Regions from separate parts of the Streptomyces sp. NPDC127119 genome, predicted to be linked through region 1. Evidence: riboswitches for the same ligand, from Rfam matches in the RefSeq annotation. Region 1 holds a riboswitch; each other region holds the start of a gene.
What was found. Region 1 has a riboswitch for cobalamin ahead of ACFVH5_RS13225 (energy-coupling factor ABC transporter permease). Riboswitches for the same ligand answer to the same signal wherever they lie in the genome.
Positions count from the first base shown of each region.

Region 1 (5,332 bases):
GAAGGAGACGGGCCGCGACCGGTACGGCACCCTGACGGTCTATCCCGACTACGTCTCCGCGCAGGTGATGGTCGAGGGCAGCCGGACCAGTTACGAGCAGTACACCTACTACGTGGGCCGGGGCGTCCAGGAGAGCCCGATCAAGGCGCAACTGGCCGGTGGGGCCCAGCCGATGACCCTGGACGGCCTCGACTGGGACAGGCTCCCCGCCCTGCTCGCCGAGGCGGAGAAGAAGCTGGACGTCGACGACGCGACGACCCGCTACCTGGTGGTCAAGTCACCGAACAGCCTGTTCGACCGGGCCGCCGAGATGTTGGTCTACCTCGCCGACGAGCACAACAGGAGCGGCTATCTGCAGGCCGACGCCCGCGGCAGGGTGACCAGGGTGACACCCGCCGACTGACGCCGCTCAGGTGTCGGCCGGCACCGGGGGAGCGGACTGCCGCGAGGTCAGCGCGGCCAGCTCCTCCGCGGTGCGCGGGCCGGTGGACGGCGAGGTCAACAGGCCCTGCGTACGCAGCAGTTCGGCCACCGCGATCCCCCAGGGCAGCCGTAGCCCCGCCTGCTCCAGGAGATCCGTACGGGCCAGGGTCGCGTCCGCGGGGCCGGTGACCGCTCCGGACGGGGTGAGGAGTGCTGCGTCGTCGGCCCAGCGCAGGGCGAGGTCCACGTCGTGCGTCGCCATCACCACGGTGGTGCCGCTCGCCCGCAGCCCGTCGAGGGTCGCGATCAGCCGCTCCTGGCCGTCCGGGTCCAGCCCCGCCGTCGGTTCGTCGAGGATCAGGACACGCGGCCGCATCGCCACGGCACCCGCGATCGCCGTCCGCTTGCGCTGACCGTAGGAGAGCAGATGGGTCGGCCGCTCTGCCAGGGCCGAGATGTCCAGCGCGGCGAGCGCCTCGTCCACCCGGGCCCGTACCTCGGTGTCGGGCAGGCCGAGGTTCAGCGGTCCGAACGACACGTCCTGGAAGACGGACGCGGCGAACAACTGGTCGTCCGGGTCCTGGACCACCAGCTGGACGGTCGTGCGCAGCAGGGTCAGGCCCTTGCGGTCGTACCGGACCGGCCGGTCCTCCACGGTCAACTGACCGCTGTGCGGGCGCAGTCCGCCGCTGAGCAGCCGCATCAGGGTGGTCTTGCCACTGCCGTTGCGGCCGAGCAGGGCGAGCGCCCGCCCGGCGCGCACCTCGAAGTCGAGGCCGCTGAGCACGGTGGGACCGTCCTCGTACGCGTAGGACGCGCCCCGCAGGGCGACCAGCACGGGCTCGCTCATCGCAGCGGCCTTTCCAGTACGAAGGTGAGTGCGGCCACCACCGTGAGCAGCGCGACACTGGCGAGGGTGAAGCGCGCGGAGATCCGGGCCTCCGGGACCAGGACGCGCAGGGTGCCGTCGTAGCCGCGGCCCGCGAGTCCGGCCTGCAGCCGGGTCGCCCGGTCGAAGGCCCGCACGAAAGCCGTGGCACCGAGCCCGGCCAGCGAACGCCAGGTGGCGGCCCGCGTGGTGTGCCCGAGCCGGGCGGCCTGCGCCTCCCTGATCCGGCGCACCGAGTCGAGGAGCAGGAAGCTCATCCGGTACGTCACCAGGGCCACGTCGACGACCGGCGCGGGCACCCCGGCGTTGACCAGCCGTGGCAGCAGGTCGGACAGGGGAGTGGTGAACGCGAACAGGAGCACGCCGAGGGAGGCGGCCGAGGTACGCAGCAGGAGTTCCCCGGCGCGTACCGGACCACCCTCCGCCAGGGTCACGAACCCGTCCGGGCCGCCGACCTGGAGCAGCAGGGGCAGCGCACCGGTCACGCAGAAGCCCAGCGGCACCCGGTAGGCGCGCCAGAGCCGCCGGGCGGGTACCGCGGCCGGGCCCAGCAGCACAGTGAGGGCGGTCACCAGGACCAGGGCGGCGCCCGGCCAGGGCGGGAGGGAGATCGCGAGGACGGTCAGGCCGAGACCGAGCACGGCCTTGTCCACGGGATGGCGGCGGCGCCAGCGACTGCTGTGCGCCGCCGCGTCGATCGGCAGCACGAAGGTTCAGGCCCGTTCGGTCGGTCGGCTCGGCCCGGCCGCGGACGCACCGGCAGCGTCGGACGCCTTGTCCGTCGGTCCCTGGTCGTCCTCCCGCTGTGCCAGGACCCGCAGTTCGCCCTGGCGCCTGCCCCGGCGCAGGCCGAAGTAGTAGGCGAGGACGCCCGCGCCGAGGGCGGCCTGGAGGGCGAACAGCGCCGACTCGATCTCACCGGAGGGCGGCTCGTACAGGGGTGAGAACCACGGCTCGTAGTCCGGCTCGATCTCGGTGATCGCGGTCTCCGCCTCCGCGTCGGCGCCCGTGAACGGCTCCTTCTTGTGGTCGCCCATGCCGAAGACCAGCGGCAGGACGGCGAGCGCGGCCACCACGAGCAGCAGCAGGGCGTTGATCTTCGCGTTACGGCTCATCGGGCCACCGTCCCGGTCGTCTCGGGCGTCTCGTCGGTCTCGTGAGTCTCGTTCGGGCCGGACTTCCCGGTCCGGGTCCGCCTGCCGGTCAGGAACACACCGAGCCGGGTCAGTTCGCCCTTGCTCGACTGCACCAGCAGCCGCATCACGAGCACGGTGAGCAGGCCCTCGCTGACCGCGAGCGGGATCTGGGTGACGGCGAAGATCGAGCCGAACTTGCCGAGCGCGCCCAGGAATCCACTGCTCGGGTCGGGGAACGCGAGCGCCAGCTGCACGCTGGTGACGCAGTAGGTGGACAGGTCGGCGACGAACGCGGCGAAGAACACCGCGACCATCAGCGGCGCGTCGAACCGCCGGAACAGCCGGTACACCGCGTAGCCGGCCCACGGGCCGACGATCGCCATCGAGAAGACGTTGGCGCCCAGCGTGGTCAGTCCGCCGTGCGCGAGCAGCAGCGCCTGGAAGAGCAGGGTGATGGTGCCCAGGACCGCCATGATCGGTGGCCGGAACAGGATGGCGCCGAGGCCGGTGCCGGTGGGATGCGAACAGCTGCCGGTCACCGACGGCAGTTTCAGTGCGGAGAGAACGAAGGTGAAGGCCCCCGACGCGCCGATGAGGAGCGTGCTCTCGGGATGTTCTCTGACCTCACGGGTGAGCGACCGGACTCCGTGGACGACGAACGGCGCCGACGCGACGCCCCAGGCGACCGCGTGCGCCGGAGGAAGGAAACCCTCGGCTATGTGCATGGCTCAGCAGACCCTCTCCAGCACCTCGTGGATGGTTGACGTGCCTTGGCCGGTCTCCTGGCTTACGGGTAACACCACCCGTGCTCCGCCTTCCCGGGTCCGAGGACCCAGTGGCTGCCCGTGAGGGCCGGAGCCGGACTTCCCGATCACAGTGGCGAGGGCCGCACCGGCATCACACCGATTTCCCGAGCACCAAGGCGTCGTGACAGTAGTGCGCGTACAGGGGTGGTGACAAGCGGCCCTCGGGGGGCGTGAGAGTGGTCACGCGGCGCGCGCCGGTCCTCCCGGTGGGAACGGAGCGCCTGTTCAGCCGCCCTGCACATGGGCCAGGAGTTCCCGCAGCCGCCGGGTCGCGGGGTGGCCGGGGCCGAGGCCGCGCTCGCTGTCGGCCAGGGCTCGCGTGAACAGCTCGGCACTGCGCGCGGGGTTTCCCACCACGTGGTGGACATGGGCGAGTTCGCAGCGGGAGAGCAGGGTGTCGGGGTGGTCGGCGCCCAGGACGCGTTCACGGTCGGCGAGCGTGCGCTCGTGGAGCGGGACGGCGAGCACGGGGTTCCCCGTCAGCACGTGGGCGCGGGCGAGATTGTCCCGGCACTGCAGGGTGAGCAGGTCGGTGGGTCCCAGGACGCGCTCGCGGGCCGCCAGCGCGCTCTCGTAGAGCGGGACGGCACGGTCCGGGGCGCCCTCCGCCTCGTACGCGCCCGCGAGGTTGTTCCGGCAGGTCAGCGTATGGGGATCGGCGGCGCCCAGGACGCGCTCGCTGTCGGCCAGGTTCCGCTCGGACAGTGAGACTGCCTGCTTGAGGTGTCCTGCCTGCAGACAGGCGCCCGCGAGGTTGTTGCGGGAGCGCAGGGTGTCCGGATGGTCGGGCCCGAGGTCCTGTTCGTGCTCGGCCACCTGACGCTCGACGAAGGCCACCAGGTCGTCCCCGGCCAGGTCAGGGGTGTCCGCGGACCGTCCGCTGTCCGGCCGGGGCATCGGGAGTCCGGCGAAGGACCGTTCCTCCGAGGCCTGTCGCAGTTCCTCGCGCAGCGACCGCATGGTCCCGGCGCACCCCGTGCACGACTGTCCCGCCATCCTGACGACCCCTCTTCCGCCACCTGTTCCCAGCGTACGTACGGCAGGTGTCCCGCGGGCTCCCGGAACAGGCCACACCGCTGCCGGGTGCCGCCTTCTGCGGCGCCGGTCCACAAGAGATGCTGCGGGGGTGTCGATTCGGCTCACCCCGGTTCGTCGGGGAGGTACAGGGTCTCAGGAACACCGGGAGGAACCATGAAGTACATGCTGCTGGTCTGTGGGGACGACACCGCCGACGCCTCGGGGATGGCCCCCGTCGAACCATGGGTGGAGGAGCTGAGCGTGCGCCGCGGTGTACGGCTGCACGGCCACCGGCTGCGGCCCCCGGCCGACGCGGTGACCGTGCGCGTCCGCGAGGGCGAAGTGCTGCGCACCGACGGTCCGTTCGCGGAGACGAAGGAGTACGTCGCCGGGTACGACATCCTTGAGTGCGACAGCCTGGAGGAGGCAGTGGAGGCCGCTTCGAAGCACCCGGTGGCGGCCCTCGGGGCCATGGAGGTGCGCGCGTTCTGGGACGACGAGGACGCCGAGGGGGAGATCCGCCGGCTCGACGCGGAACTGACGGCCGCCGGGCGGGAGCGGGACTTCGACCGGGCGATGGCCTGTTACGCACCGGACGTGGAGGTGTTCCACCCGGTGAGCGGTCTGGAGCAGCGCGGGGTCGAGGCGCTCCGCAAGGCCGAGGAGGTGTGGTTCTCGACGCTGTCCGGGCCGGTCGAGCGCGAGGTGCTCGAATTCCGCGTGCGGGTCGACGAGAGCATCGCCTTCAGCCACGCGCTCGTACGGATGCGCGCCACGCTGGCCGGCGGCCACGCGCTGGACACCACGGCACGGGTGACCACCGGCTACCGGCTGACGGGCGACCGCTGGCTGATCGTCCATCAGCACACGTCCGTGCCCTTCGACGCCGGGGTCCCCGCAGCCGCCGGGTCCTGACACGTCCTGGAGGGGGCCTCCCCGCAGGCCCCCTCCGGCACAGCCGTTACGCGGCCGAGCATGCGCCAAGTCTTGACGTGCCCCTGGCAAGGTGACTCTATGGGAGCGCTCCCACTTTCCCGCAACCCAAGTTTCTTGGCGCTCAC
Region 1 is NZ_JBHXTO010000022.1:47,145-52,476, forward strand. It holds gene ACFVH5_RS13205 (serine/threonine-protein kinase) at 1-403, shown strand, start outside; gene ACFVH5_RS13210 (energy-coupling factor ABC transporter ATP-binding protein) at 410-1,273, opposite strand; gene cbiQ (cobalt ECF transporter T component CbiQ) at 1,270-2,019, opposite strand; gene ACFVH5_RS13220 (energy-coupling factor ABC transporter substrate-binding protein) at 2,026-2,427, opposite strand; gene ACFVH5_RS13225 (energy-coupling factor ABC transporter permease) at 2,424-3,173, opposite strand; cobalamin riboswitch at 3,203-3,385, opposite strand; gene ACFVH5_RS13230 (tetratricopeptide repeat protein) at 3,480-4,214, opposite strand; gene ACFVH5_RS13235 (nuclear transport factor 2 family protein) at 4,446-5,186, shown strand.

Region 2 (5,332 bases), on a different contig from region 1:
TGTGCCCCTCGTCGTGGAACAGCTTGTGCAGATAGCGCAAGGAGATGTGGTGCGCCGCGGCGATCGCGTCCGGAGTCAGGTGTGCGTCGCCCAGGTTCTCCCGGACGAAGGCATGGATCCGGGCCATGAGCGCCCGCCGTGCGGTGTGGGGCGGCACCGAGCTGCGGGCATCCAGGGCGTTGGCCAGCGCGGCCGTCAGCACATCGAGGGTGAGGGTGGACAGCCTGGCGGTGTCGGCGGGACTGAGTTCCCTCATGCGCCGCGCCAGTTGCATCAGGAAGTGCGAGGACAGCGCGCCGACACCCGTCCCGCCCGGGATGCGCACCGCGCTCAGCCGCCGCACGTCCCGGTGGGGCAGTGGAAGCAGTGAGCGGGGGAAGCGCAGGAGCAGCAGTTGCTGACTTCCCGGCACCTCCGGCGTGAACCCGGCGAGGTAGGGGCGGGAGGGGTCGAACAGCATCAGGTCCCCGACCCCGAAATCCGTGCACCGGCCGTCCTGGGTGATCCTGCCGCCACCGCGCACGATGCAGCCCAGCTTGAACACCTCGGGATCCGCCTGGCGAATGAGCTTGGGCGTGCGGTGCACCGAGTGCGCCAGCGTGGTCATCAACGTCGCCTGCACCTGCCCGAGTTGGGTGATGCCGACCTGCGCCCGGAACGCGCCCGCCACCCGCCGCTCGCAGTGTGCTTCGTAGGGCACCCAGAGCTTCGAACTCACCTCACGCCAGAAACCGAACCGCTCCTCCCGCGGTACCTCCGCGGTACTGACCACGTCCATGACTCACCCCCCCCCGTGAGGTCCGCGCCTCGTCACCAGCGCGGACTGCTGTCCGGTGGCCGTGCCGCCCCGCCCCCCGGCGGGGCGAGCACCGGCACGTTCAGGTGTAGCAGCTCCAGGATTGTGCGAGTCGGACATTTTGGCGACAGCCGAATAGCCCTGGTGCGGGCCGGGAGCCGGGGGCCCGCGCCCCTGCTCCCGGCCCGCCGCGTGCATCAGGACGTGGACAGCTCCGTGCGGATCGTGCGGGCCGCGGCGACCAGGTTCTCCAGGGACGTGCGGGTCTCGGGCCAGGCCCGGGTCTTCAGACCGCAGTCGGGGTTGACCCAGAGGCGCTCGGCGGGGATGGCCTCAAGTCCCTTGCGCAGCAGGGCGGCGGCCTCGTCCGTGCTCGGCACCCGGGGCGAGTGGATGTCGTACACACCGGGCCCCGCCTCGCGCGGATAACCGTGTCCGGCCAGCTCGCGGGCGACCTGCATGTGCGAGCGTGCCGCCTCCAGGCTGATGACGTCGGCGTCGAGGTCGTCGATGGCCTGCACGATGTCACCGAACTCGGCGTAGCACATGTGCGTGTGGATCTGGGTGTCCGGGCGTACGCCGCCGGTGCTGAGGCGGAAGGCCTCGGTGGCCCACGCCAGATACGCCGGACGGTCGGCGGCCCGCAGCGGCAGCGTCTCGCGCAGGGCGGGTTCGTCGACCTGGATGACCGAAGTCCCGGCCGCCTCAAGGTCGTTCACCTCGTCGCGCAGGGCGAGGGCGACCTGGCGGGCGGTGTCGCCGAGGGGCTGGTCGTCGCGGACGAAGGACCAGGCGAGCATGGTGACGGGCCCGGTCAGCATGCCCTTGACCGGCTTGGCGGTGAGCGACTGGGCGTACGTCGTCCAGCGCACCGTCATGGGTTCGGGGCGGGAGATGTCTCCGGCGAGGATCGGCGGGCGGACGTACCGCGTGCCGTAGGACTGGACCCAGCCGTGCTGGGTGGCGAGGTATCCGGTGAGCTGTTCGGCGAAGTACTGGACCATGTCGTTGCGTTCGGGTTCGCCGTGCACGAGCACATCGAGGCCGGTCTTCTCCTGGAACGAGATCACCTCGCCGATCTCGGCCCGGATGCGCTCCTCGTACCCGGCGCTGTCGATCCGCCCGGCGCGCAGGTCGGCCCGTGCCGTGCGCAGTTCCGTGGTCTGGGGGAACGAGCCGATGGTGGTGGTCGGCAGCAGCGGCAGGCCGAGGCGGGCGCGCTGGGCCGCGGCCCGCTCGGCGTACGGCAGGGAGCGGCGGGCGTCGGCGTCCGTGACGGCGGCGGCCCGGGCCCGTACGGCGGGGTCGCGGGTGATCGCGGACCCGGCGCGGGAGGCCAGGTCGGCCCGGTTGGCGGCGAGTTCGGCGGCGATCGCGCCGGTGCCGCCCGCGAGGCCCTTGGCGAGAGTGACGATCTCCGCGGTCTTCTGCCGGGCGAAGGCGAGCCAGCGGCGGATCTGCGGCTCGATGTCGCGTTCCGCGGAGGCGTCGAGGGGGACGTGGAGGAGGGAGCAGGAGGCGGCCACGTCGACCCGGTCGGCCAGCCCGAGCAGGGTGCCGAGCGTGCCGAGGGACTTTTCCAGGTCGTTGACCCAGATGTTGCGGCCGTTGACCACTCCGGCGATCAGACGCTTGCCGGGCAGTCCGCCCACGGCGGCGAGCGCGTCCAGGTTGGCGGCGGCCGACTCGGTGAAGTCCAGCGCGAGACCTTCCACCGGGGCCTTGGCCAGCACCGGCAGGGCGTCGCCGAGCCGGGCGAAGTAGGACGCGACCAGCAGCTTCGGGCGGTCGGTCAGGGCGCCGAGGTCACGGTAGACGCGGGTGGCCGTGTTCAGCTCGGCGGGTGTGCGGTCCTGCACCAGGGCGGGCTCGTCGAGCTGGACCCACTCCGCCCCCGCGGCGCGAAGATCGGCGACGATCTCGGCGTACACGGGCAGCAGCCGGTCGATGAGGGTGAGCGGGTCGAAGTCGGCGGCGACACCCGGGGCGGGCTTGGCGAGCAGGAGGTAGGTGACGGGTCCGACGAGGACGGGACGTGCGGTGAGCCCGAGCGCCAGGGCTTCCTTCAGCTCCGCGACCTGCTTGCTCGAGTCGGCCGTGAAGACGGTGTCCGGACCCAACTCGGGCACCAGATAGTGGTAGTTGGTGTCGAACCACTTGGTCATCTCCAGCGGCGCCACGTCCTGGGTGCCGCGCGCCATGGCGAAGTAGCCGTCGAGCGCGTCGGCCTCGACGGCGGCGCGGTGGCGTGCGGGGATCGCGCCGACCATGACACCGGCGTCCAGGACGTGGTCGTAGTACGAGAAGTCACCGGTGGGAACCTCGTGGACGCCGGCCTCGGCCAGCTGCCGCCAGTTGGCCCGGCGCAGCTCGGCGGCGGTGGCCCGGAGGGCTTCGGCGTCGACCCGGCCCTTCCAGTAGCCCTCGACGGCCTTCTTCAGTTCCCGGTTCTGTCCCTGGCGGGGGTAGCCGTACACGGTGGCCCGTGCCGCCGCGGCTGCGGACTGCGCTGTCACGGAAATCTCCTTCGCGAGATATCTCCCTGGGATCCCGGGACGGGACGCGAGCGCGAAGGGGTGACGGACCGGGCGGAAACCGAGCCGCGCGCAGAGCGCGGTCGTCCGCCGGATCAAGTACGCCGACCCGCCCACGAGGTCACCGGGATCTCCGCGCACGAATGGTTCGCGCACGGGCAGTTGGCAGGTCTTCGGACTCGCGGGCACGTCCTCCCTGCGGAGGACACCTACTGGCCGTCGCTTCCCAGACCCGGCCGGGCCCAGTGCGTGTGACGGCGGTCGTTCCCACTCACCGCTGCGGGGCAGTCCCGGATTCCCACCGGGTTCCCTCTTGCGACGCACCCGTCTGGCGGACGGGGCGAACCAGCTGCACCGGCCACCCTACGGGGCACACCCCGGTCGTGGAAAACTTTTCAGTGCACGGAGAAGCCGCCGTCGACGAAGACCGACTGCCCGGTGACGTACGCGGAGGCGGCGCTCGCCAGGAAGACCGCCGCGCCCGCGAAGTCCTCCGCGAGGCCGTTGCGTCCGACCATCGTGCGCGCCGCCAGGGCCGCCACCTTCTCCGGGTCGGACGACAGCCGCCGGTTCAGCGGTGTCATCACGAAGCCCGGCACCAGCGTGTTGACGGTGACCCCGTACGGCGACCAGGCCTCCGCCTGCGAGCGGGCCAGTGACTCCAGCGCCCCCTTGGCGACGCCGTAGGCGCCGCTCTGGACGAAGGCGCGGTGCGCCTGCTGCGAGGTGATGTGGATGATCCGCCCGAAGCCCCGCTCGGCCATGGCCGGGCCGAAACGCCGGCCCAGCAGGAAGGGCGCGTCCAGGTTCAGGGCCATGGTGGTGTCCCAGACCTCGTCGCTGAGCTCGCTCATCGGCGGCCGGAGGTTGACCCCGGCGCAGTTGACGAGGATGTCGGGTTCACCGAAGGCCTCGACCGCCCGCTCGGCGGCCTCGCGCACGCCTTCACGCGTACCGAGATCCGCGCCGACCCAGGCCGCACGGCAGCCGAGCGCAGCCAACTCCTCGACCGTCGCCCGCAGTTCCGCTTCCTTGCGGGCCACGACGACGACGCTCGCACCGGCGCGGGCCAGCGCTTCCGCCATGCCCCGCCCGATGCCGGAGCTGCCGCCGGTCACCAGGGCGACCCGGCCGTCCAGGGAGAACAGTTCTGAGAGGTAGTGCTGCGAGTCCATGGCGGCACCCTAGAAGGGCGGCGCCGGGAGCGCACCGGCGGGGGTGCGATGCGGTCGTGCGGTGAACGGTCCAGGTCAGGAGCCTGGCCCCAGGTCGCGAGACTGGCACGGCGGGGCTGTCGATCGGCCGGCCGACCTCGTACCCGCCGCGGGTGCCGGCTCAGCCCAGTACGAGCGGCAGCCGCCCTGCGAGGGTGCCCAGCGCGGTCTTCTCCGCATCGGTCGGCGTCCGCCGTCCGGTGCCGATCAGCAGCGCGGCCTTGTCGGAGAACGAGGCCGGGAACGGGGTCCCGGCGATCTGCTCCAGCGACGCGCGGGCCGCCGCCAGGGTCTCGGCGGGCGGCTGGGCGGTCGAGGTCAGCCGGGAGATCAGGTCGAGGTGGTGCAGGGTCGCTTCGAGGACGTACACGGACAGGTAGTCGCCGACGGTCAGCACCTCGTCGCGGGTGCCGACGCGGGCCGTGGGATCGGCGAGTCCGGCGGCGCGGCCCGCGGCGGAACCGACGTCGTCGAAGTGGAACTTCAGCAGCTCCGGCTCCCCGTACGCGGCGGCCAGCCGGGGGATCAGCGCGTCCAGCGGATCCTCGCCGGCCGGGGTCCCGCCGAGCTGCCAGTAGGTGACCGCGTCCACGGTCGGTCCGGTGTCGGCGGGGGTGGCCAGGGTGATCAGGATGTCCTGGGCGTCGATGACCAGGTGGCACACCAGATCCCGTACGAGCCACCCCGTGCAGCCCGACGGCTGCTCGAAGTCCTCGTCCGGGACCTCGGCGACCGCTGTGCGCAACGCGGTCCAGGCGAGCGAGAAGAGCTTCACCGCGGCACGGTAA
Region 2 is NZ_JBHXTO010000148.1:7,725-13,056, forward strand. It holds gene ACFVH5_RS37325 (helix-turn-helix domain-containing protein) at 1-778, opposite strand, end outside; gene metE (5-methyltetrahydropteroyltriglutamate--homocysteine S-methyltransferase) at 994-3,312, opposite strand; cobalamin riboswitch at 3,477-3,695, opposite strand; gene ACFVH5_RS37335 (SDR family NAD(P)-dependent oxidoreductase) at 3,726-4,505, opposite strand; gene ACFVH5_RS37340 (maleylpyruvate isomerase N-terminal domain-containing protein) at 4,666-5,319, opposite strand.
Region 2: another riboswitch for cobalamin. It lies ahead of metE (5-methyltetrahydropteroyltriglutamate--homocysteine S-methyltransferase); the one in region 1 lies ahead of ACFVH5_RS13225 (energy-coupling factor ABC transporter permease).

Region 3 (5,332 bases), on a different contig from region 1:
CGATCCCGTGATGGATCTCGTACCCCTGGACGGGTTCGCCGAGTGCTTCGCCGACGGGCCGGGTCAGGGTCTTCTCGCGCGCGAACCGCACCCGTACGGGGAGGAGTCCGAGGCCGTCGACGGCACCGGCCCTCGACTCGACCTCGTCCTCGATGTGTTCGCCGAGCAGCTGGAAACCGCCGCAGATGCCGAGCACGGGGCGTCCTTCGGCGGCCCTGCGCACCAGGGCGTCCGCGAGGCCGCGCCGCCGCAGCCACTCCAGGGCCTTGACCGTGCCCCGGGTGCCGGGTACGACGACGAGGTCGGCGTCGACCAGTTCCTCGGCGCGGTCCACGAACCGCACGACGACGCCCGGTTCGGCGGCGAGGGCGTCCAGGTCCGTGAAGTTGGACATCAGGGGGATCGCGCAGACGGCGACCCGCAGGATGTCCTCGCCGACGGGGGAGGAGACCTCGGACTCACGCACCGCCCCCCGCAGGGACACCCTGAGCCCGTCCTCCTCGTCGATGCCGAGGCCGTGCCGGAAGGGCAGGATGCCGTAGGTGTGCCGCCCGGTCAGCCCGCGCAGCATGTCGACGCCGGGTTCGAGCAGCGAGACGTCCCCGCGGAACTTGTTGACGAGGAACCCGGCGACCAGCTCCTGGTCCTCGCGCGACAGCAGCGCCACCGTCCCGAAGAACGAGGCGAAGACACCGCCGCGGTCGATGTCCCCCACCACGAGCACGGGCAGCCGCGCGTTGCGCGCGATCCCCATGTTCACGATGTCGGTGCGCCGCAGATTGATCTCGGCGGGACTGCCCGCCCCCTCACAGATCACCGCGTCATACGTGCCCCGCAACTCGGCCAGACAGTCCAGCACGGTCCCGAGCAACGCCTCCTGGCGTCCGCCGTGATAGCCGCGCGCGCTCAGCTCGCCCACGGGCCTGCCCATCAGGACGACCTGGCTGCTGCGGTCGCTGCCCGGCTTGAGCAGGACGGGGTTCATGAGCACGGAGGGCTCCACGCGGGCGGCCTGCGCCTGCATGGCCTGCGCCCGGCCGATCTCGGCGCCCTCGCGGGTGACGAACGAGTTCAAGGACATGTTCTGTGCCTTGAAGGGCGCCACCTTCACACCCCGCCGCACCAGCCACCGGCAGATCCCGGCGGTCACGACGCTCTTGCCCGCGTCGGAGGTCGTCCCGGCGACGAGCAGCCCGCCACCCGGTCCGCCACCCGTTCTCCCGCCCGTTCCCGCGCTCATGACGTACGCCCCTTCGCCTTCGGCACCAACGACGTGGCGAGCAGCCGCCCGGCGACACTCGCGCCCAGCGCGAGCAGGCCCACGCGGCGCGAGAGCCGGACGGCCCGCTCGATGTCCCCGACCCCCACGGCCCGCCCCGGACCGTTGAGCACGGGCCGGTGCTCGACCCGTCCCGCGTACGAGAGCGTGCCGCCGAGCCGTACCCCGAGCGCCCCCGCGAACGAGGCCTCCACGGGCCCGGCGTTGGGGCTCGGATGCCTGGCGGCGTCGGCACGCCAGGCGGTGACGGCCCCGCGCGGATTCCCCCCGGCGACGGCGGCGAGGACCGCGGTCAGCCGGGCCCCGGGCCACCCCACCATGTCGTCGAGCCGGGCGGACGCCCACCCGTACCGCCGGTGACGGGCCGACTTGTGCCCGACCATGGCGTCCAGCGTGTTGACGGCCCGGAACCCGACCAGTCCTGGCACGCCCGCGACCGCGCCCCACACCAGGGCGCCCACGACGGCGTCGGAGGTGTTCTCGGCGACCGACTCGACGACCGCGCGGGCGATCCCGTCGGCGTCCAGCGCCTGCGGGTCGCGCCCGCACAGATGCGGCAGCCGCTCCCTGGCCACCTCGATGTCCCCGGCGGCCAGCGCCCCGCCGACGGCCCGCGCCTCACGGCCGAGCGAGGTCCCGCCCACGACGGCCCAGGTGGCGGCGGCGGTCAGCGCGACGGAGGCGACGGGGGAGGTGCGCAGGGAACGCTCGGCGGCCACGGCGAGGGAGACCGCGCCGCCCGCGCACACGGCGGTGTGCAGCGCCCCCCAGCCCCGGTGGTCGCGCCACAGGACCCCCTCGACGGCTCCCGCGGCCCGCCCGAACGCGGCGACCGGATGCCCTCGGCGGGGATCGCCGAGCAGCAGGTCACCGAGGAGGCCGGCGGCGGCGCCGTACGCGAAGACGCGCTCGGCTCGCATCGGTTCAGCCCGCCGCTGGTTGAGGCGAAAGCCTGGTACCTGGCCCGGGCACACTGGTCCACAACAGGTGGGCGCGCATGGCGATATGTCCTCACTCAGGGTGTCCACGCCCTGGTTCGACGAGACCGACGGCGAGAGTTCCTGGCTCCCGGGGGTTCGACTCCCCGGTAACAGTGGCGGGACCGCGCCGGATTCGCACCGGCTTCCTCTTCTGCCGACGTACATGGCCTCGGCAGTCCACCACGGTCCGCGAACACCCGTCAACTTGCTGTTGACCTGCGACGGGAGAGTGTGCCGAGGCCCACACACGGACACGAGAAGGCCCCGCCGACCAGGTGGTCGACGGGGCGGTCCCGTACGGAACGGACGTGCCGCGAGGGTCAGGCGACGATCAGATAGATCCCGTACGCCACGGCCGCCGCGCACGCGGCGAAGCAGGCGTACGCGCCGGTGACCGCGAGGGTCGCGGAGCCACCCTGCTCCGCGGCCGTCTCGCGCTTGGTGAGGCCGACGATGCCGAGGGTGAAGAGGCCCACGAGGGCGACGGTGGCGATGAGGCTGACTCCGAACACGGAGCCGAGGGCTGCCCAGTCGATCTTCATGCGGTTCGTTCCTTACACCGTGGCCGGACGGGCGGGCTCGGTGTCCGGGCCCGGGATGGTGGTCTTGAGGCCGCTCGTGACCGGGGCGACCGGGCCCGCGGGAGGCGGGGTGACGGCGGCGATCGCGGTGGTCACGACGCCCGTCGGCTCGTGGTCGTCGTTGACGTTGTCGACGGTGACCGGCTGGCGGCGGGAGAGCGTCCAGATGACCGCGGAGCCGGCGATCAGCAGCGCGCCGGTGAGGATGATGCCCCAGGTGCCCTGCTTGGTCAGGAACTCGGCGCCCGCGCCGACCAGACCGGCGGCCGGGAGCGTGAGGCCCCAGGCGACGAACATGCGGGTCGCGGTCGACCAGCGGACGACACCGCCCTTGCGGCCCAGACCCGAACCCATCACGGCGCCGGAGCAGGACTGCGTGGTCGAGAGGGAGAAGCCGAGGTGCGAGGAGGCCAGGATGACCGTCGCGGCGCTGGTCTGGGCGGCGAAGCCCTGCGGCGGCGCGAGGTCGGTGAGGCCCTTGCCCATGGTGCGGATGATGCGCCAGCCGCCCAGGTAGGTGCCGAGCGCGATGGCGATACCGGCCGAGACGATGACCCACAGGGGAGGGTTCGAGCCGGGCGCGAGCACCCCGCCGGTGACCAGGGCCAGGGTGATGATGCCCATGGTCTTCTGCGCGTCGTTCGTGCCGTGGGCCAGCGAGACCAGGCCCGCGGAGGTGATCTGACCCGCGCGGTAGCCCTTGGAGGTCGCCTTCTCACCGGCCTGCCTGCTGATCCGGTACGTCAGCCGGGTGGCGAGCATCGCGGCGAGTCCGGCCACCACGGGTGCGGCGATCGCGGGCAGGAGGACCTTGGTGATCACGGTCGAGCCGTTCACCGAGGACCAGCCCGCCGACATCACCGCGGCGCCGATCAGGCCGCCGAAGAGCGCGTGGGACGAACTGGAGGGCAGACCCAGCAGCCAGGTCAGCAGATTCCACAGGATGGCGCCGACGAGCGCCGCGAAGATCACTTCGGTGCGGATGCCCTCTTCGTTGATGAGGCCGCCGGAGATCGTCTTGGCGACCTCCACGGAGAGGAACGCACCGACGAGGTTCAGTACGGCGGACATGGCCACCGCCGTCTTGGGCTTGAGAGCGCCGGTCGAGATGGTCGTCGCCATCGCGTTGGCAGTGTCGTGGAAACCGTTCGTGAAATCGAACACGAGAGCGGTAACGATCACGATTCCGAGGAGGAGCGTGATGTGTTCCATTTACCCAGGCTTCTGTTGGACGACAGTGGCACGGGGAACGTAAGCAACCTGGGTGAACGGAAGATGAACTGAGTCGGGCGGTGGGGTGACCCAATCGAGGTGCCGTCATTCCGCTTGTGTCGAAGTGGCGGCGACGGCTCTCGAAAGTCCCGGAAAATCCTCGAACAGAGGCGGAACCCGGGGGTCCGCTCCCCGGCTCACCCCCTCGCGAAGGCCTTCAGCTGGGACAGCGACCCGTTGAAGAGATTCTGGTCACCCGGCAGGCTGCCGCTGTTGTCGTACTGCCAGAACGTCCAGAAGTTCCAGCCCGAGGGCAGGGGCCCCGAGGTCGCGTTGTAGTGGGCCAGCCACAGCGGATGGTTCGAGGCGAACGCGGCGCTGTTGCCCGTGCACGTCTTCCACCAGGTGTAGTTGGTGTAGATGACGGGCCGGCGGCCGGTCTGCCGCCTCACCTCGTCGCTGAAGGCCCTGATCCAGCCGACCATGCCGCTCTTGCTCAGCCCGTAGCACTTCTTCTTCTTGTCGTACGGGTTGTACTCGATGTCCAGCGCGGGCGGCAGCGTCCAGCCGTCCGCCCGCCAGGCGCCGCCGTTGCGCACGAAGTAGGCGGCCTGCTCGGTGCCCGACGACTTGTTCGGCAGCGCGAAGTGGTACGCGCCGCGGATGATGCCCGCGTTGCGTGCGCCGTCGTACTGCTGGGCGAAGTACGGGTTGCGGTACGTGCGCGACTCGGTGGCCTTCACGTAGACGAATGTCGCGCCCTTGCTCCTCGCGCTCGACCAGTTCACGTTCTTCTGGTGCGAGGACACGTCGTGCCCCTTGGGCTTGCCGGCGGCCGAGGCCGGCACCTCGACGAGTGCGGTGCCGCCGAGCGCCAGCGTCGCCACGGAGGCGGCGACGAGACGGGCGCGCTGGCGGGACGATTTACGATTACTGGCCATGTTTTCCCCCGGAATGGCGACGTAAGTGAAAAATCTTCCAGAGGTTACTGGAAGATCCCTCGCGGTCCGTCGCGCGCCGGTCATTCGCTCCGGCGGTCGATTAATACCTTGTATTACCTTTCGGACGTTCGGGTTCCGCCCTACAGTGCCCTCGCCCGAACGGAGCAAGAGCCGAGCAGGGCCGAGCGGGGGCGGGCGGCTGGCAGGATCGCGGCATGGCTGAGCAGCGGCGGGACGCAGGAGACGGACGAGGCTTCGGGGAGACGGGCGCGTCCCGGCCCGGGGAGGCGCTGGAGCGGGCGTGGGACGACCTCGTGGCCACGGCCCGCCGGACGGTGT
Region 3 is NZ_JBHXTO010000121.1:14,865-20,196, reverse strand. It holds gene ACFVH5_RS34355 (cobyric acid synthase) at 1-1,240, opposite strand, end outside; gene ACFVH5_RS34350 (cobalamin biosynthesis protein) at 1,237-2,199, opposite strand; cobalamin riboswitch at 2,315-2,448, opposite strand; gene ACFVH5_RS34345 (hypothetical protein) at 2,580-2,801, opposite strand; gene ACFVH5_RS34340 (anion permease) at 2,814-4,052, opposite strand; gene ACFVH5_RS34335 (lysozyme) at 4,250-4,993, opposite strand; gene ACFVH5_RS34330 (class II aldolase/adducin family protein) at 5,209-5,332, shown strand, end outside.
Region 3: another riboswitch for cobalamin. It lies ahead of ACFVH5_RS34350 (cobalamin biosynthesis protein); the one in region 1 lies ahead of ACFVH5_RS13225 (energy-coupling factor ABC transporter permease).

Region 4 (5,332 bases), on a different contig from region 1:
ACTACACGGGGATGGCGGCCGTCAGTGTGCATCTGCACGGCGCGGCCGGCGCACCTGATTCGGGCGACTCGGCCCACTCGCTGCTGCTGCCGATGCTCATCGGGCCGGTCCTCTTCCTGGCGCTCGCGGGAGTCGTCGTGATGTTCGACCCGATGCTCGTCCTCGGGGACGGCGACTGGAACCGGACCGCGTCCCGCCGCTGGGCGCCCGCTCCGCGCGCGGAACCGCCCGCCTGGTCGGGCTCGGCGTTCGAGGCTCCGCCGAGGACGGACCGGCGCGCGTACGGATCCGGGGGGCGTGGGCGCCGCGACGGGTGAGCGGGGTGGGTGTCCCGGCGGTCCGGGTCCGGGTTCGGTTTCGCCGGTTCGCCCTGGTGCGTTCGGCCCGCCGCCCGTTCATCCCCGCCGGTCAGCCCAGGCGGGGGATCTCGATCGCCGGGCAGCGGTCCATGACCATGTCGAGGCCGGCGTCGCGGGTGCGCTCGTACGCGGCCTCGTCGATCACGCCGAGCTGAAACCAGACGGCCTTGGCGCCGATGGCGACCGCCTCGTCGGCGACGGCGCCGGCCAGGTCGCTGTTGACGAACACGTCCACCACGTCGACCTCGAAGGGGATGTCCGCGAGGGAGGCGTAGCCCTTCTCCCCGTGGACCGTCTCGGCCTTCGGGTGGACGGGGATCACGCGCTTGCCGTAGCGCTTCAGTACGTCCGCGACGCCGTACGCGGCGCGTCGCTCGTTCGACGACAGGCCTACGACGGCCCAGGTGTCGCCGGTCTCGGTGAGGATCTTGCGGATCGTTGCCGGGTCGCCGTGCACGGGTCGCCTCCTGGGGGTTGGGGTGTGACTGCCTGCGGCGGACAACGTCTGGCGCGGGCCCGGGATTCCCCGCGGTGGGGGGTGGGGCTGCGGGGTTCGTGGCGGGTGCGGCCCGGTGGGGGCCGTTCGCGCAGTTCCCCGCGCCCCTGAAAAGCAGGCGGTTCGCCGTGCCCCGGGAGAGCCGGCAGTCCCCGCGAGCCCGAAGCTGAAAGCTACAGGTCGGTGGTCAGTAGTAGCTCCACGTTTTGGTCCTGGGGTGTGCCCGCCCACGTGGTCTCTGTCAGGTTCGGGGCGTTGTAGGCCAGTTCGCGGTACAGGGACGCCAGGCCCACCGCTGACAGGTCGGTGAAGTCGGGGGCCGTGCGGTGCGGGGCCGCGGATTCGACGAGTGTGGTGAACAGCGACAGCGTGCCGTCCCCGTTGTCGGTCAGTTCGATCAGCCGGGCGTGGTGCGGATAGTCCAGGTGGGAGGCCGTGTTGACCTCCCAGAAGGAGCGGGCCGGGGTCGGGTGGGGATGCGCCGTGATCCGGTTGACGTGGCTGTGGCCGTTGATCCACGCCACCACGTTCGGGAATCTGCCGAGCAGCGCCAGGACCTCCGCGCCGTCGTGCCGCGGTTCCTCGGAGCGGGCCGCGTCGGGGCGGCGGGTCATGCTCGGGCTGTGGTGATGGCTGAAGACCAGCACCTGGGCGTCGTCGGCCCGGGAGTTGCGTACGAGGCGGCCGTCGGCGTCGTACGACCGGGAACTGTGCGCGGCGAGCGTCCGTTCCAGCCAGCGCAGTTGACCGGTGCCCAGCGAGCCCTCGTAGTGGCCGCTGCGGTACGTCGTGTCGATGCTGACGCCGATGACGTTCTCGGCGATCCGGAAGGAGTAGTACATCCGGTCGCCGTCCAGGCTGTCCTGGGTGTAGCCGTGGCCGACCGGTCCCGCCCCTGCCCGCCCGGGGTCGAGGTGTGCGGCCAGATACTCGTGCGGGGTGCACAGCCGGCGCCGCTCGTCGGCCGTCACGGGCCGTGCCGAGCGGGCGTGCCGTCGCAGGATCGCTTCGAGCACCTCGCTCTTGGGGTCGTCGCCGGTCCGCAGGGCCTTCGCGTAGGCGGCCGTGTCCGTGTCCGGGACCGACAGCAGCTTCCGGGAGCCCGTCGCGAAGTCGCCGAGCGCGGGTGACAGGCAGCCGCCGGGCAGATCGTCGTGGTTGCCCACCGTCGAGTACCAGGGGATGCCGAGCCCCGGGCTGGTCACCGGCCGCCGCGCGGCCGTGAGGAACCCGGGGACGGCGGGCAGCCCGCGCCGCTTGTCCAGGTCGCGCAGGCCCGGGTCGTCCGGGTGCCAGTAGAGGGGGAGCCCCGAGTTCTGGACGCCTTCGTACGCCGACGGGTCGCCGGAGTCGGGAGTGATCCGGCCGCCGCTCATCAGCGTGAGGAACCAGTCGAGTTCGAGCGCGGAGTTGTTGTCGATGTTGTCGCCGGTCGTCATCACGAACGCGGGCGGCAGACCGGTGTGCGGGCCCTCGGCGAGCGCGTTCACCTGCTCCACGAGCGCGACGGCCCCCGCCACGGTCAGCGCCTCCTGAGGACGCCAGGCCGCGGCCCCGCCCGAGCGCAGGAACTCCGTGCGCAGCGGGTTCTGCACATCGGTCAGGTGCAGGTCGGTGAACTGGACGAAGCACGCGAGCGGGGTCCGCCGGTCCGGGCGGCCGGTGGCGGCGGGGGCGAGTTCCTCCCGTACGACCAGGGGCAGGCCCGGACCCGTGACGAGTCGGCGGTAGGTGCCGGAGTGCGGGCTTCCGCTCAGCCGGGCGGTCATGTCCAGGGTGGTGGCCGCGTACGGCGCCGGCCGCCGGGTGGCACGGGCCGGCCGCTGGGCCACCTGTTCGGCTGCGGGAACCGCGGAGGGGCCGGGGCGCTGCGGGGGGACGAGGGTCGCCGCTCCCGCTGCCGCCGTCGCCCCCGCCGCCATCGCGAGGGTGCCGGAGACGAGCAGGAAGCGACGGCGGTCGATGGCCGTCGCGGCTTCCCCATCGGCCGGGTCCCTCCCGGACGGATCCCGTCCGGCCATGTCCTTTCCGGCGGTCCCGGTGATTCCGGAGGTTCCGGTCCTGGGCTGGTCCTGCGGCATGGGTCGGTCCTCCGGTGCCTCCGAGCGGCGCGCTGAACGGAACCACTCATTCAGGCCGCGGGGGCACGGGCGTGGCGCCACCGTGAACACCGCCGGAACAGGAGAAACGTACGAAACGGGCGGCGGAGACCGGCATTCACGTCGAGCCCCCGCCACGTCACGACCGAGCCCCCGCCGCACTGCCGCACGGCCGTGAAAGCCGCCGTGATAGCTTGCGAAAGCCAGTCGAACCCATGTACGTGGGTCAGGGAATCCGGTGGAAATCCGGAGCTGACGCGCAGCGGTGAGGGTGACGGGCGGGGCATCGGCCACTGGACCGGATCGACGGTCCGGGAAGGCGCCTCGTCCGGGTGAACCCGAGTCCGAAGACCTGCTGGCGGCCTCCGCGGTCCCGAGACGGCGGGGGAGCACCGTACGACCGGGCTCCGCGTTCGAGCCCTCGACGTCTGAGGAACTTCCGTGCCCATCGCACGCCCCACCCGCCCTGCCGCCCTGCTCGTTTCCGGGGTCGTTCTGCTGACCGCGTGCGGTGGTGCCGACTCGTCCGGCTCAGCCGGCAAGGACTCCGCGGCAGCCGTCACCCTGGAGAACTGCGGTCACACCGTCCGCGTGGAGTCCCCGCCGCGCAAGGCCGTCTCCCTCAACCAGGGCACCACCGAGATCATGTTCTCGCTGGGCCTCGCCGACCGGATGGCCGGCAGCGCCACCTGGACCGACCCGGTGATGAAGGGCCTGGAGAAGGCCGACGCGCAGGTGAAGCGGATCGCCGACAACAACCCGTCGTTCGAACGGGTCCTGGACGCCGACCCCGACTTCGTCGCCGCCTCGTTCGTGTCCACGCTCGGCAAGGGAGGCGTCGCCACCCGCGAGCAGTTCGAGAAGCTCGGCGTACCCGCGTACGTCTCGCCCTCCGACTGCGCGGGCAAGGACAACACCGGGGACGGCGACGGCGCCCGCAAGAAGCCCCTCGGCATCGACGCCATCTACGGGGAGATACGCGACCTGGCCGAGGTGTTCGGTGTGGAGGAGCGGGGCGACAAGCTGGTCGCCGAGCTCCGGCAGCGCATGAAGAAGGCCACCGCGGGCATCGACGCCTCCGACGTCTCCCTCCTGTACTGGTTCGCCAACTCCGAGTCGCCCTACATGGCCGGCTGCTGCGGCGCCCCCGGCATCATCACCCGGGCGTTCGACGCGAAGAACGTCTTCGACGACACCCACGAGGAATGGCCCCAGATCAACTGGGAGACGGTCGCCGACCGCGACCCCGACGTCCTCGTCATCGGCGATCTGACCCGCAAGTCGCAGACCGCCGAGTCCGCGAAGAAGAAGATCGAGTTCCTGGAGTCCGACCCGGTCACCAAGAACATGACCGCCGTGAAGAAGAAGCGGTACGTCCTGCTCAGCGGGCAGGCCATGAACCCGACCATCCGTACCGTCGAGGGCGTCGAACAAGTGGCCGCCGCCCTGCGGGAGTTCGGGCTCACGGGGTGACTCGCCGGATGGCACGGCCGCGTGTGGGACTGCTCTGCGCGGCTGGTGTGGCACTGCTCGTCGCCTCCGTCGCCGTCGCGATCACCATCGGCCCGGCGGACATCCGCGTCGCCGACGTCTGGTCCGTGGTCGCCTCCCATCTGGGCTGGGGGAGTACGGAGCTGAGCCCCATCCGGGACGGCATCGTCTGGCAGCTGCGGCTGCCGCGCACCCTGCTGGCCGCCGTCTGCGGGGCCGGACTCGCCGTGTGCGGCGCGGTCATGCAGTCGCTGCTGCGCAACCCGCTCGCCGACCCGTTCGTCCTCGGGGTGTCGTCCGGAGCCTCGACCGGCGCGGTCGTCGTGGTCGTCCTCGGCGCGGGCGGCGGCCTGGTGTCGGTCTCGGCGGGCGCCTTCCTCGGCGCGCTGCTGTCGTTCGGACTCGTGCTGCTGCTCAGCCACACCCTCGGCGGGACGACGGACCGCGTGGTGCTGAGCGGGGTCGCCGCGATGCAGCTCTTCTCCGCGCTCACCTCCTTCGTGGTGATGACCGCCGCCGACGCCGAGACCACCCGAGGAGTGCTGTTCTGGCTGCTCGGCTCGCTGGGCGGGGTCGGCTGGACGGACGTCTGGGTCTGCCTCGCCGTCCTGGTGGTCGCGCTGACGGTCTGTCTGGCGTACGCGCGCACGCTGGACGCGTTCGCCTTCGGCCAGGACGCCGCCGCGACCCTCGGGGTGTCCGTGGCCCGCACCCGGCTGGTGCTGCTGTGCGTGACGGCGCTCCTGACGGCCGCGCTCGTCAGCTCGGCGGGCGCCATCGGGTTCGTCGGCCTCGTCCTGCCGCACGCGGCCCGCGCGTTGGTGGGTTCCGGCCACGCCCGGCTGCTGCCGGTCGCCGCCCTCGCCGGCGCGGTGTTCCTGGTGTGG
Region 4 is NZ_JBHXTO010000068.1:21,358-26,689, forward strand. It holds partial or broken gene ACFVH5_RS25820 (hypothetical protein) at 1-317, shown strand, start outside; gene ACFVH5_RS25825 (CoA-binding protein) at 409-816, opposite strand; gene ACFVH5_RS25830 (TIGR03767 family metallophosphoesterase) at 1,029-2,876, opposite strand; cobalamin riboswitch at 3,142-3,329, shown strand; gene ACFVH5_RS25835 (ABC transporter substrate-binding protein) at 3,396-4,427, shown strand; gene ACFVH5_RS25840 (FecCD family ABC transporter permease) at 4,436-5,332, shown strand, end outside.
Region 4: another riboswitch for cobalamin. It lies ahead of ACFVH5_RS25835 (ABC transporter substrate-binding protein); the one in region 1 lies ahead of ACFVH5_RS13225 (energy-coupling factor ABC transporter permease).